Regions from separate parts of the Actinosynnema sp. NPDC049800 genome, predicted to be linked through region 2. Evidence: predicted binding sites of a transcription regulator. Region 2 holds the regulator's gene; the other holds the start of a gene.
What was found. Region 2 encodes HspR, which represses chaperone genes until heat shock. Its sites were predicted from a motif close to ANNTTGAGTNNNNNNNACTCAANNT; they were not measured.

Region 1 (7,254 bases), on a different contig from region 2:
CGTTCGAGGGGGAAGCCCGGATGAGACCCAGGGGAGTGGCGGTCCTGGCCGCCGTCGTCGCGGTGCTGTGCGCGTGTTCGTCGCAGCCGGAACCACGGCAGGTCCCGTCGGCGGCGGCCGTCGCCGCGACGACGACCGCCACGACGACCACGACCACCACGCCGCCGACGGCCGTGCCCGGCCCCGGCGGGACCACCATTCCCGTGTTCCAGCGGCCGTACGTCTTCGGCACGCCCCAGCAGCACGTGCCGCCGATCGTGGACGGCATGGTGCCCGTGGTCCGGCGGATCGAGACCGACCGGCCGTACGTGTTCGTCACGATCGACGACGGCGCGGTCCGCCACCCGGCCGCGGCCGAGCTGATGCGCAAGAGCGGTGTCGAGCCGACCCTGTTCCTGAACTCGAAGCACGTGGACGGGCACGCCGACTACTTCAAGGGGTTCGAGGGTCTCGCGACGGTCCACGCGCACACGGCGACGCACCCCGACCTGACGGGCACGTCCTACGACTTCCAGCGCGGTGAGATCTGCGGCAACGCCGAGCTGCTCCGGGTGCAGCTCGGGGCGCGGCCGAAGCTGTTCCGCCCGCCGTTCGGCAACTTCGACCACACCACGCGCCGGGCGGCCGCCGACTGCGGGTTCACCGCGTTGGTCATGTGGACGGCGGCGGTCAACGACGGCGTCGTGCAGTTCCAGGCAGGTGGTCGGCTGAACGCGGGCGACATCGTGCTGATGCACTTCCGGCACACGTTCGTGCAGGACTTCCTGGCGTTCCTGGAGCGCTGCAAGCTGGACGGGGTGACGCCGGTCGTGCTGGGTGACTTCCTGGCCGATCCGCAGGCAACCGTGTGACGTGCGACACGTCTCTAGGGGTGTACCGGCAGTCAGCCGGGAGAGCCCTTGGAGGACGTCATGAACAGCCGTTTCAGGAAACTCGCAGTGCTCGTGTTCGCCATGGCCGCGGTCGGGGTCGCGGTTCCGGCCGCGGCGTCGGGCGTGTCCGGCGGGTCTGGTGCGTCGGGTGGGTCGGCGGTGTCCGGTGGGTCGCGTGTGTTGGGGGCGACGGGTGTGTCGTCGATGACGCAAACGCCGGTGTTGATCGGGGTGCGCACGGGCAGACACGTCGGGTTCGACCGGGTCGTGCTCGACCTCGACGGTCACCGGCCGGAGTTCTTCATCCGGAGCGTCGACCAGCTCTACGAGGACGGTTCCGGCAACCCGGTCTCGTTGCCGGGCGCCTACTTCCTGGAGGTGCGGCTCGCGCCGGCCGCAGCGCACGACGACAACGGGAACCCGACCTACACCGGTCCCCGGCGGTTCGAGACGCCCGCGCTGACCAACGTCCAGGCGTTCGCGATCACGGGTGACTTCGAGGCCAACCTCACCGTCGGGCTCGGCATGCGGCGCGACTCGTGGCACCGCGTGTTCCTGCTCGACTCGCCGACCCGCGTGGTCATCGACGTCGGGCACTGATAGGTGGTTCGAAGTCGGCACTGAGTAGGTGGTTCGAACGGCCGGACTCCCTTGACGTCCAGTGAAGTCACGGTGAACTCCCGGCGATGACCCGGTTCTCGGTCGGTCCGCCGACCGAGAATTCGGTGTGCAGGTGCTGCGTTCCGCGTTGGACTTCCTCGGTGGTCCCGGTCCGGTGCTGCTCGCGATCGGGCTGCTGTTCGCGACGCCGGTCATCGACCGGCTCTTCGTGCGCCGCAAGCGGCTCGGGTTCCGGGTGCTCTACAACTCCAAGATCGGTCTCGGGCCCGAGCAGTTGCACGACGGGACCGACCCGAACTCGCCCCAGCTGAGGGAACTGGTGCGGGTGCTGGACCGGATGAGCATCGTGGTGATCCGGGTGCGCAACACCGGTAGCTACGACATCGACGGCGAGGACTTCGACAAGCCGCTGACGTTCACCTTCGGCGACCGGATCGTGTGGAACGCCAGGGTGTCCGAGGCGGGCTCGGAGGAGCTGAAGGCCGAGATCCGGCGCAGCCTGCAGTTCTTCGGCTCGGAGGCGAGTCCGGCGAAGGCGTCGCTGCCGACGGTGCGCGAGCGGATGGCGCAGCGGGTGGCCAAGTGGGGTGGGCTGGCGGTGCCGGCGGACCCGCCGGGCGAGCCGGTCTGGCACGGCGTGCGGCTGGAGAAGCTCGTGCTGCGGCGCAAGCAGAAGTTCAAGCTGCTGGTGGTGCTGCGTGAGCCGGACGGCAAGCCGAAGGGCGAGCTCGGCAAGGACGTGAAGGTCGTCGGCAGCCTCGGGGGCGCGGGGATCGTGCACGACGAGCGCCCGGAGCGGCTGCTCACCCTGCCCCGGTTGACCGGTGGCCTGGCCGCGTTGCTGGCGGCGGTGCTGGTGCTGGTGCTGGCGTGGCCGCCGGGTTCGAACGACGCGACGGTGGCGTGCGCGTCGGGCAAGGTGCGGGTCGAGGGGTCGAGCGTGTTCATGCCGACCATGGCCACCATCGCCGACCAGTACGAGCGGGCCTGCCCCGGTGCGGAGATCACCACGTCCGCCACGGGGAGCATCCAAGGCGTGCGCGAGGTGGCCGGGGGTGAGGAGGGCGTGGTGGCGCTGTCGGACGGCAAGCAGGAGGTGCAGGGCGTTTTCGCGCAGCAGCTGGCGATCGTGGTCTACCACGTGGTGGTGCACAGCTCGGTCGGGCTCGACAGCATCACGGTGGAGCAGCTGCGCGGGATCTACGCGGGGGTCTACACGGATTGGAGCCAGCTGCGGGGTGGTTCGCCGTTGCCGATCCGGATTGTGGGCAGGGGTGGTGAGTCGGGGACGCGGGAGCTGTTCGAGCGGCGGGTGCTGGGTACGAGTGAGAGCGCGTTGTCGTCCAACGACTGCCGGGCGAAGGACCGCGCGCCGGAGGCCCCGGTGATCCGGTGCGAGCGGGACAAGAACGCGGACGTGGTGCGGGAGATCGGCGCGGTGGAGGGTGCGATCGGGTACGCGGACGCGCCTTCGGTGGCGGAGGCCCGCAAGACGAACGCGTTGACCGCGTTGTCGTTGGGCGGGAAGGTGTTCGACGCGGCGGCGGGGGTGGAGGCGGGCTACCCGTTCTGGACGGTGGAGTACTTGTACACGCGGTCGGAGCCGGCGTCGGGGTCGTTGGTCGCGCGGTTCGTGGCGTACGTGCGGGAGCACGACGGGGCTCGGGTGCGGATGAAGGATGCCGGGTACCTGCCGTGTGTGACGGCGGATGGGGTGCCGTTGGATTTGTGCAATCTGAGGTGAATGCGGGCGGGCGGGTGGTGCGGTGGTTGAGGGCGGCTCGGGGGTGAGTCCGGTTCGAGTTGGCGGGGCGGTGTGGGCGGTGTGGGTCCGGTCCGGCTCGATTTGACATGGGGCCCTTACGGGCACTCCAGGCAGGCCAAAGCCGGCAGGCCCGGCGGGGAAAAGCGTCCCGCCAGGCCTGCCGGCTTCGACCAGCCTAAAGCACCCGAACCCATGTCAAATCGGGCCTCTGAGGGTGCGCTGCGGGTCCGTTGTGGTGGTGGTGAGGGTTGGGGTTGGGGTTAGGCGGCTGCGGTGGTGGTGGTGTTGGTGGTTGTGGTGGTTGGTTGGAGGGCTAGGTCGAGGGCTTCGCGGACGTCGGTGACGAGGTGGACGGTCAGTTCGGCCAGGACCGAGTCCGGGACGTCGTCGAGGTCCGGTTCGTTGCGCTTGGGCAGGAGGACGGTGGTGATGCCGGCGCGGTGGGCGGCCAGCAGCTTTTGCTTGACGCCGCCGATGGGGAGGACGCGGCCCGTCAGGGAGACCTCGCCGGTCATGGCGACGTCGGAGCGGACCGGGCGGCCGGAGAGCAGGGAGGCGAGCGCCGTGGTCATGGTGACGCCTGCTGAAGGGCCGTCCTTGGGCACGGCGCCGGCTGGGACGTGGATGTGGACGCCGCGGTCTGCCAGGACTTCGGCTCGTTCGTCGTTGGAGCGCAGGTAGGAGAGGGCGATCTGGGCCGACTCCTTCATCACGTCGCCCAGTTGGCCGGTCAGGGTGACGCCGGACGCGCCGGTCCCCGCGGATGCCAGTGAGGCCTCCACGAAGAGCACGTCGCCGCCGGCTCCGGTCACGGCCAGGCCCGTGGCGACGCCCGGGACGGCAGTGCGCTCGGCGGACTCCGGGGTGTGCTTGGGCGAGCCCAGGTAGGTCCGGAGGTTCGGGATGTCGACGGTGACCGGCAGGGTGGATTCGTCCAGGGCGACGCGTGCGGTCACCTTGCGGAGGATGCGTGCGAGCGCGCGTTCCAGCTGCCGGACACCTGCTTCACGGGTGTACTCGCCGGCCAGTTTGCGCAGGGTCGGCTCGGTGATCGTGACGTCCTCGGGGGTGAGGCCGGCGCGTTCGACCTGGCGCGGCAGGAGGTGGTCGCGGGCGATGGTGACCTTCTCGTCCTCCGTGTAGCCGTCGAGCTGGACCAGTTCCATGCGGTCCAGCAGGGGACCCGGGATGGATTCCAGGACGTTGGCGGTGGCGAGGAAGACGACGTCGGAGAGGTCCAGTTCGACTTCGAGGTAGTGGTCGCGGAACGTGTGGTTCTGGGCCGGGTCGAGGACTTCGAGGAGGGCGGCGGTGGGGTCGCCGCGGTAGTCGGCGCCCACCTTGTCGATCTCGTCCAGGAGGACGACCGGGTTCATCGAGCCCGCTTCGGAGATGGCCCGGACGATCCGGCCCGGCAGCGCGCCCACGTAGGTGCGGCGGTGGCCGCGGATCTCGGCTTCGTCGCGGACGCCGCCCAGGGCCACCCGGACGAACTTGCGGCCCATCGCGCGGGCGACGGATTCACCGAGGGAGGTCTTGCCGACGCCGGGAGGTCCGACCAGGGCCAGGACCGCGCCGGAACGGCGGCCGCCCACGACGCCGAGACCGCGGTCGGCGCGGCGGCGGCGGACGGCCAGGTACTCGGTGATGCGTTCCTTGACGTCGTCCAGGCCCGCGTGGTCGGCGTCCAGGACGGCGCGGGCGCCCGCGATGTCGTAGGCGTCCTCGGTGCGTTCGTTCCACGGCAGGTCGAGGACGGTGTCGAGCCAGGTGCGGATCCAGCCGACCTCGGGTGACTGCTCGGAGGTCCGTTCGAGCTTGTCGACCTCGGCCAGGGCGGCCTCGCGGACTTTCTCCGGCAGGTCGGCGCCTTCGACGCGGGCTCGGTAGTCCTGCTCCTCGGTGGCGGGCTTGCCGTCGAGCTCGGCCAGTTCCTTGCGGATCGCGGCCAGCTGTTGGCGCAGCAGGAACTCGCGCTGCTGCTTCTCGACGCCTTCCTTGACGTCCTTGCGGATGGTCTCGGCGACGTCGAGTTCGGTCAGGTACTCGCGGCCCCACTCCAGCAGCTTCTCGAGCCGCTCGGTGACGTCGCTGGTCTCCAGCAGCCAGACCTTCTGCTCGTCGCTGAGGTACGAGGCGTAGCCGGCGAGGTCGGCGAGGGCGGACGGGTCGTCCACCTGCTGCACCGAGTCGACCACCTGCCACGCGCCGCGCTGCTGGAGGATCGTGGTGACCAGCCCCCGGTACTCGCGGGCCAGTTCGCGGGTGTGGTCGTCGACCGGTGATTCGTCCGCGATGGTCGCCTCGACCCACAGCGCCGCGCCGGGGCCGGTGGTGCCGGTGCCGATGCGCACCCGCTCGGTGCCGCGCACGACGGCCGCGCGCTCGCCGCCGGAGAGCCTGCCGACCTGCTCGATCAGGGCCAGCGTGCCCACCTTGGCGTACTTGCCGTCCAGCCGGGGCACCAGCAGGACCTTCGACTGACCGCCCGTCGCCGTCGCGGCCTCGATCGCGGCGCGGGCCTCGGCGGTGGCGTCCGAGCCGCTGAGGCGGATCGGCACGACCATGCCCGGCAGCACGACCACGTCGTCCAGCGGCAGCACCGGCAGCGCCAACGTCTCGCCCATGATCCCTCCAAAGTTGAGTCTGACTGGCTCAACCAAGATGAGCGTGGGTTTGTTTCCGGTAGGTGTTCGCCCAGAGCGAGCGTCCATTCGGGGGTTGTGCCCCGTGGATGGCGCCGCGACGATCACGCGGTCGGCTGACGAGGAGATGTGCGCATGGAGCAGGCGAGCTGGGTTCCGTCTTCGGTGGACCTGGACCGGCCGAGCGCGGCCCGGATGTACGACTACTTCCTGGGCGGGTCGCACAACTTCGCGGTGGACCGCGAGGCGGCGAAGTCGGTCGAGCAGATCTTCCCCGGCATGTCCGGCGCGGCCCGGGCCAACCGGTCGTTCCTGCGGCGGGCGGTGCGGTACCTGCTGTCGCAGGGCATCGACCAGTTCCTCGACCTGGGGTCGGGCATCCCGACGGTCGGCAACGTGCACGAGATCGCCCAGCAGACCAACCCGGCGGCACGGGTGGTGTACGCGGACGTCGAGCCGGTGGCCGTGGCGCACAGCACGGCGTTGCTGGCGGACAACCCGCTGGCCAGCGCGATCCAGGCGGACCTGCGCGACCCGGACTCCGTGCTGGAGAACGACGAGGTGCGGTCGGTGCTCGACTTCGACCGGCCGATCGGGCTGCTGATGGTCGCCGTGCTGCACTTCGTGCCGGACGAGGACGAGCCGGCCGCGGCCATCGCCCGGTACCGGGACGTGCTGGCGCCGGGCAGCTTCGTGGCAATCTCGCACGCGAGCTGGGACGGCGTGTCGCAGGAGGGGCGGGAGAGCGGCGAGCAGGTCAACGCCATCTACCGCCGCACGGACAGCCCGCTGGTGCTGCGGACCGGTGCGGAGGTCGCCACCTTCTTCGACGGGCTGGAGGTCGTGGAGCCCGGCGTGGTGCCGTTGAGCGAGTGGTGGCCGGATTCGGACGACGCCTACATCAACGCGTACGCGGGGGTCGGGAAGAAGGTCTGACGGCGTCCGTCACTCGGGCGGGGTGAGGCGGAGGTCCGGGTCGATCGGCGGCTCGCCGTCGAACGGGCCCGCGGGCACCGCGCCCAGCGCGTCGAGGGTGAGTCCGATCTCGCGCGCGTTCGGGTCGGTGTCGGGTGGCGTGGTGAACCAGGCGTGCAGGTCCTCGGGGATCCGGTAGCGGGCGGTGAGGTCGCGGTAGAGGGCGGCGCGGTCGCCGGACTGGTCGGCCAGCTGCTGGTACTCGCGCATGGCCAGGCGCATGCGGATCCAGCGGTAGCGGTCGGTCTTGGTCGAGTCGTCCTCGGTGAACCGGGTGCGCAGCAGCCGCCCGGCCTCGGCGCCGCGTTCGGCCAGGGCGCGGATCGTCTCCGGGCGCATGAAGAGGTTCGTGCCGCCTTCCAGGGCTCCGACGCGG
Region 2 (7,254 bases):
GCATCGTGGACTGGCTGGTCGAGCGGTTCAAGCAGACCAACGGCATCGACCTGACCAAGGACAAGATGGCGTTGCAGCGGATCCGCGAGGCCGCCGAGAAGGCGAAGATCGAGCTGTCCAGCTCGAACAACGCCTCCATCAACCTGCCCTACATCACCGTGGACGCGGACAAGAACCCGCTGTTCATGGACGAGACGCTGTCGCGCGCCGAGTTCCAGCGCATCACCAACGACCTGCTGGAGCGCACCCGCGCGCCGTTCAACAACGTGATCAAGGACGCCGGCATCAGCGTCGGCGACATCGACCACGTGGTGCTGGTCGGCGGCTCCACCCGCATGCCCGCGGTGGCCGAGCTGGTCAAGGAGCTGACCGGCGGCCGTGAGCCGAACAAGGGCGTCAACCCGGACGAGGTCGTCGCGGTCGGCGCGGCCCTGCAGGCCGGTGTGCTGAAGGGCGAGGTCAAGGACGTCCTGCTGCTCGACGTCACCCCGCTGTCCCTGGGCATCGAGACCAAGGGCGGCGTGATGACCAAGCTCATCGAGCGCAACACGACGATCCCGACCAAGCGCTCGGAGATCTTCACCACGGCCGACGACAACCAGCCGTCCGTGCAGATCCAGGTGTTCCAGGGCGAGCGCGAGTTCGCCCGCGACAACAAGAAGCTCGGCATGTTCGAGCTGACCGGCCTGCCGCCCGCGCCCCGCGGCGTCCCGCAGATCGAGGTCACCTTCGACATCGACGCGAACGGCATCGTGCACGTGTCCGCGAAGGACATGGGCACGGGCAAGGAGCAGCGGATGACGATCACCGGCGGCTCCGCGCTGCCGAAGGACGACATCGAGCAGATGATCAAGGACGCCGAGGCGCACGCGGAGGAGGACAAGCGCCGCCGCGACGAGGCCGAGGTCCGCAACCAGGCCGAGACACTCGTCTACCAGACGGAGAAGGTCCTCAAGGAGAACGAGGACAAGCTCCCGGCCGAGGTCAAGGAGAAGGTCACCGCGGCCCTCGCCGAGACCACCGAGGCGCTCAAGGGCGAGGACATCGCCAAGGTCCGCGCCGCCGTGGAGAAGCTCGCCACGGAGTCCCAGGCCATCGGCCAGTCCCTGTACGCCAACTCCGCACCCACGGCCGACGCCGCGGGCGCCACCGGAGGCGCCGCCGCCGGTGACGCGCCGAAGGCCGACGACGTGGTGGACGCGGAGATCGTCGACGAGGACGAGAAGAAGTGACCCAGCCCGAGGAACAGCCCCACGTGGTGGTGCGCGACCGCAGGCGCATCGACCCGGAGACGGGTCAGGTGCGGGAGAACCCGGCGGACGAGAACGCGCGCGCCGACGCCCCGGCCGAGCCGGAGGCCGGTACGACCGGCGCGCCCGAGACCGGTTCGGAGGGCGGCGGCAAGCACGCCGCGCCCGAGCCGGAGGCCGAAGCGGCCGTGGCCGACGACCCGTCCGTCGAGCTGAAGGCCCAGCTCGACGAGCGGACCGCCGACCTGCAGCGGTTGACCGCGGAGTACGCCAACTACCGCAAGCGCGTCGAGCGCGACCGGGAACTGGTGATCACCACGGCCAAGGCGCAGGTGGCCGGCGAGCTGCTCGGCGTGCTCGACGACATCGAGCGGGCCGGCACGCACGGCGACCTCACCGGCGCGTTCAAGGCCGTGGCCGACAAGCTGGTCGGCGCGCTGCACGGCACCGGCCTGGAGCCGTTCGGGCACGAGGGCGAGGAGTTCGACCCGTCCGTCCACGAGGCCGTCCAGCACGGCACCTCGCCGGACGTCAGCGGGCCGACCGTCACCGCCGTGCTGCGCCGCGGCTACCGGTTCGGCGAGCGCGTGCTGCGGCCCGCGCTGGTCGCCGTGACCGACCACGAGCCGGCCGCCGAGCAGCCGGTCGTCGAAGAGGCCGTCGAGAAGCCGGTCGAAGAGCAGCAGGACTGAGAAGGGGGGCGGCGTCCGTTGAGCGCTCGCGACTGGATCGAGAAGGACTTCTACCGCGAGCTGGGCGTCACCTCCGACGCCTCGGCCGACGAGATCAAGAAGGCGTACCGGAAGTTGGCGCGGGAGCTGCACCCCGACGCCAACCCCGGTGACGCCAAGGCCGAGACGCGGTTCAAGGCGGTGTCCGAGGCGTACGGCGTGCTGTCGGACACCGCGAAGCGCAAGCAGTACGACGAGGCCCGCCGCCTCTTCTCCGGAGGCGGCGGGTTCCCCGGCGGGTTCGGCACCGGCGGCGGGTTCGACGTCGGCGACCTGTTCGGCCGCCAGGGCGCGCAGCAGGCCGGCGGCATGGGCGGGCTCGGCGACCTGCTCGGCGGCCTGTTCAACCGCCGGGGCGGCACGTCCGCGTCGGCCACCAGGCCGAGGCGCGGCGAGGACGTCGAGACCGACGTCCGGATCGACTTCACCGAGGCCGTCAAGGGCGCGACCGTGCCCATGCGGCTGTCCAGCCCGGCGACCTGCGGCACGTGCGCGGGTTCCGGCGCGCGTCCCGGCACGTCCCCGCGGACGTGCACGAACTGCGGCGGCGCCGGGTTGGTCACCCGCAGCCAGGGCGCGTTCGCGTTCTCCGAGCCGTGCGCCGACTGCCGGGGCACTGGGCGGATCGTGGACGACCCGTGCCCGGAGTGCGCGGGCGACGGCGTGAGCACCAAGACCCGCACGTTGACCATCCGCATCCCGGCGGGCGTCGACGACGGCCAGCGGATCAGGCTGGCCGGGCAGGGTGAGCCGGGGCGCAACAACGGGCCCGCCGGCGACCTGTTCGTGCTCGTGCACGTCAACCCGCACCCCATCTTCGGCCGGTCGGGCAACGACCTGACCGTGACCGTTCCGGTGACCTTCCCCGAGCTGGCGCTCGGCACCACGTTGACCGTGCCGACGCTCGAGGGCAAGGTGACGTTGAAGGTTCCCGCCGGCACGGCCAGCGGTCGGGTGCTGCGGGCCAAGGGCAAGGGCATCGCCAAGCGCGACGGCCAGGTCGGCGACCTGCTCATCACGTTGAACGTCGCGGTGCCGAACAACATGGACGCCGCAGCCCGGGAGGCGTTGGAGAACTACGCGTCGGCGACGGCGAAGCACGACCCGCGCGCGGAGCTCAACGCCCTGTTGGAGAAGAGGTCGGTGTGAGCTTCCCGTTCCCGCCCGGCACCGACGAGGACACCCCGTTCTTCGTCATCTCCGTGGCGGCCCAGCTGTCGGGTCTGCACGCGCAGACCCTGCGTGCGTACGACCGGCTCGGCCTGGTGTCGCCGGGCCGCACGTCCGGCGGCGGGCGCCGGTACTCGATGCGCGACATCGTGCTGCTGCGCGAGGTGCAACGCCTCTCGCAGGAGGAGGGCGTCAACCTCGCGGGCGTCAAGCGGATCATCGAGCTGGAGAACGAGGTCGGCGCGCTGCGCGCGAGGGTGCAGGAGCTGACCGAACAACTGGCCTCCGCCATGGCCGCGGCCGAGCACGCCGCCGCGTCGGTGCACGCGTCGTACCGCCGTGACCTGGTGCCGGTGCGGCACGAGACGGCACTGGTCGTCTGGAAGCCGAACTCGAAGCGCTGAGCCGCCTGATGTGTCGCCCAATAGGGTGATCATCTCGGGAAAGTGTACGGAAACACTGTTCCCGTACCTCGGTTAAGCATGAGGAACCCCGCGACGCCGACCCCCACCGCCCTGAACCCCCACGCCCCCGACGCCGGAATCCCCCGATGACGGCGGCCCGCGACGACCGGCCCGGCCCTGCTGCCCAACCAACCGGCCACCGCCCTACCGCCCTACCGACCTGCCGCCGCCCAACCAACCTGGCAGCCGACCGAACCGGGCGACCCGCGCCAGACTGGACCCCGTGGACTACGTCTTCGTGCACGGCACCACCCAGTCGCCCGCGGCCTGGCGCCCGGTGGAGGACCTGCTCCGCCAACGCGGCCACCGCACCGTGGCCGTGGACCTGCCGACCGACCAGCCGCAACTGCGCGCCGTCGACTACGCCGCGATCGCCCGCGCCCAGGCGGGCGACGCGCTGGCCCCGGTCCTGGTGGGGCACTCCGGCGCCGGCCTGCTGATGCCCGCCATCGCACGAGCCCTCGGCGCGTCCCACCTGGCCTGGATCGCCGCGATGATCCCCGGCCCCGTGTCGCTGGCGGACGAACTGGCCGTCGACACGGGCGAGATGTTCAACCCGGAGTGGCGCTCCCTCACCGAACCGCCCACCGCGGACCCCGTGGTGGCCTCGTACTTCCTGTTCCACGACTGCGACCTGGCCGGTGTGCGCGCCGGGCTGCGCACCTTGCGCCTGTTCTACCCCGCCGCGACGTACCGCGAGGTGCACGAGGTGCCTGACCTGCCGTCGACCTACGTCCTGCCGCGTGACGACCGCACGCTGCGGGCGTCGTGGATGCGCCGCGCCGCGCGCGAACGGCTCGGGGTCGAGGCGATCGAGGTCGACGGCGGACACTGCCCGCAGACCAGTCGGCCGGGCACGCTGGCGGCCGTGCTGGGCGCGGCGTGGCCGGCGCGGCCGTGACCAGCACGGCGTGACCAGGGCACCGTGGCCGTGACCAGCACGGCGTGGCCCGAGCGGCTGTGACCGGCCGGATCGCGTTGGGCAGCCGAAAGTCCCGCACGGCCCGGTGGTAAACGTGAAAAAGTTTCAGGTAGCGGTTCAGTCCAGTGTGAACGGGTCGTACTTGATCCGGTCGAGTGGAGTGCCGGCGACCAGCATCCGCGACACGGTGGCCCGGATCATGGACGGCGAGCCGCACACCAGCACGTCCCGCTCCTCCCACGCCCCGTAACGGGTGACTACGTCGGCGAGCGTGCCCTGCTCCACGCCACGCGCGCCCGGGTCGGACTCCAGCACCGGCACGACGGTCAACCAAGGGTTGGTCATCGCGAACCGCTGGAGGTTGTCAAGGTCGTACAAGTCCTCGCGGGTCCGCCCGCCCATGAACAGGTGCACGCGCGGGTTCTCGCCCCACTGCGCCATCTCGTCGATGATCGCGTGCATCGGCGCGACCCCGGTCCCGCCGGCGACCATCAGCACGTCCCGCCCGGACTTCCGGTCCACGCCGAGCCGGCCCATCGGCGGTCCGAGACGCCAGACGTCACCCGGTTGGGTGTGTCCGACGATCGACCGGCTGACCCACCCGCCCTCGACCGAACGGATGTGGAACTCGATGATGCCGTCGTCACGCGGCGCGTTCGCGGGCGAGTAGTACCGCCACAGCCGAGCGCGTTGCGGCGTCTCGACGCTCACGTACTGCCCGGCGCGGTACCCGACCGGGTGATCCGGCTGCAGCCGCACGACCGCCAGGTCCCAGCTCACCCGCTGGTGGTCGAGCACGGTCGCGTGCCAGTAGGCCGGGCCGTCGTCGGCCGCCGCCGCCTCCTGCATCGCCCGCGCCATGATCGTGTACGCCTCGGCCCAGGCCATCTCGACCTTCGGCGTCCACGCGGGCCCGGCGAACTTCTTCACCGCCGCCAGCAACGCCGTGCCGACGGACTCGTAGTGCACGTTGACCACGCCGAACTTGCGGTGGTCGCGCCCGAGTTGGCGCAGGAACGGGATCAGGTCGTCCGGTCTGTCCACCATCTGCACGACGTGGACGAGGGCGCGCAGCAGTCGGCTGCGCTGGACCTCCATGTTCGCGGGGAACATCTCACGGGTCGCTGGCGCGAGGCTGAAGAGCATGCCGTAGAAGAACTTGGCTACCTCTTCGGCGCGCGGCTCCACCACCGCGAAGCTCTCCCGGATCATCCGCACCATAGCGGTGACACCAGGAGGAGGTTCGCGGTGTGGCGGGCTCGGGATGGGGCTCAACACGGCGTTCGCAGTCATGGTCCGGGCGCAGTCTCCACGTTTCTGGCGGCGCCAGCAAGGGCGCTACGTCCTCGTCAAGCTTCCATCCCGACGAGGGGACACTAACCCGCCAACTGGCCGGTCGACTCCTTGATGCCACCTTCGAGTGCAGTGCGATTACGGACGGTCGCACAACGTTCCCGCGAACGGGTGGTCATTCCCTTCCACATATACCGAATCCAGCGCTTGCGGCCCACCGCCAGACGCACGACTCCTCAGGGGACGTGGGCCGGGTAACACGCCGGCCACGTCGGCGGGACGTCCGATCGGGGTTTACCGGCCGATGTTCACCCCAGTGGCGGCCGGCAGGCCGGCCTGGTGTGGTGGGCCGCAGTCGCCTGTGGATGCCCACCTGCGGATTGTGGACAACTCGCGGGCCGCTGTGGACAACCGGCTGCTACATGTGGGTGACCGGCCTCAGGCCTGCTCGGACCGCTCGGCTGCGCTGCGTTCAACGCAGAACTCGTTGCCCTCCGGGTCGGCCAGCACGACCCACCCCGTGCCGTCCGGCCGGCGCATGTCGGACACCAGCGCCGCCCCGATCCCGAGCAGTCGCTCCACTTCGGCGTCACGCGTGGTGTCGGGCTGGAGGTCGAGGTGGACCCGGTTCTTCACGGTCTTGGGCTCGGGCACCTGGATGAACAGCAACCCAGGCCCGCCGGGCACCGCGACCAGGGCTTCGGGGTCACCCGGGAAGTCGTGTTCGGAGACCGGCAGGCCGGTCACCTTGCTCCAGAAGCCGGCCAGCTCGTAGGCGTTCGCGCAGTCGAAGGTGATGTGGTGCACCAGTGAGGTCATGCGCAGATCGTCGCGGTGGGAGTCGACCGGACGCACCCGAGTTTCGGCAGGGCACGCCGCCGTGGCCCACACCACACGATTCCACTAGGTTGAGCGGAACTGGCTCAACTTTTCTGACGTTGACCTGAGTGATGGCCGGTGGCGCACGCCGGCCCCTTGCGCACGAACACCGACCGAGGTGAGGAATGGACGCTTTCAACCCGACCACGAAGACGCAACAGGCCGTGTCCGCCGCCGTGCAGGCGGCGACCATCGCGGGCAACCCCGACGTCGGCCCGGTCCACCTCCTCGGCGCGCTCCTGGCCCAGGGCGACGGCCTGACCGCGCCCCTGCTCTCCGCCGTCGGCGCGGACCCGAAGCAGGTGCACAAGGAGCTGGAGCAGCTGACCAGGGCGCTGCCCGCGGCCAGCGGGTCGTCCGTGTCGGCGCCCCAGTTCTCCCGCGACGCCGTCCGCGTGCTGAGCAAGGCGCAGGAACTCGCCACCGAGATGGGTGACGAGTACGTGTCGACCGAGCACCTGCTGGTCGGCCTCGCCCACCACGGCGGCCAGGTCGCCGACCTGCTGCGCCGCCACGGCGCGCACCCCGAGGCGCTGAAGGAGGCG

Region 1: the regulator HspR is predicted to act here: its motif matches at 5,896-5,920, upstream of lon (endopeptidase La).

What each region holds. Positions count from the first base shown of each region.
Region 1 is NZ_JBFAMT010000003.1:379,953-387,206, reverse strand. It holds gene AB0I91_RS07135 (polysaccharide deacetylase family protein) at 21-851, shown strand; gene AB0I91_RS07130 (AMIN-like domain-containing (lipo)protein) at 1,077-1,472, shown strand; gene AB0I91_RS07125 (PstS family phosphate ABC transporter substrate-binding protein) at 1,600-3,237, shown strand; gene lon (endopeptidase La) at 3,519-5,885, opposite strand; gene AB0I91_RS07115 (SAM-dependent methyltransferase) at 6,039-6,839, shown strand; gene AB0I91_RS07110 (patatin) at 6,849-7,254, opposite strand, start outside.
Region 2 is NZ_JBFAMT010000002.1:390,047-397,300, reverse strand. It holds gene dnaK (molecular chaperone DnaK) at 1-1,232, shown strand, start outside; gene grpE (nucleotide exchange factor GrpE) at 1,229-1,942, shown strand; gene dnaJ (molecular chaperone DnaJ) at 1,961-3,130, shown strand; gene AB0I91_RS04670 (heat shock protein transcriptional repressor HspR) at 3,127-3,555, shown strand; gene AB0I91_RS04665 (alpha/beta fold hydrolase) at 3,839-4,516, shown strand; gene AB0I91_RS04660 (FAD-binding oxidoreductase) at 4,655-5,758, opposite strand; gene AB0I91_RS04655 (VOC family protein) at 6,269-6,649, opposite strand; gene clpB (ATP-dependent chaperone ClpB) at 6,835-7,254, shown strand, end outside.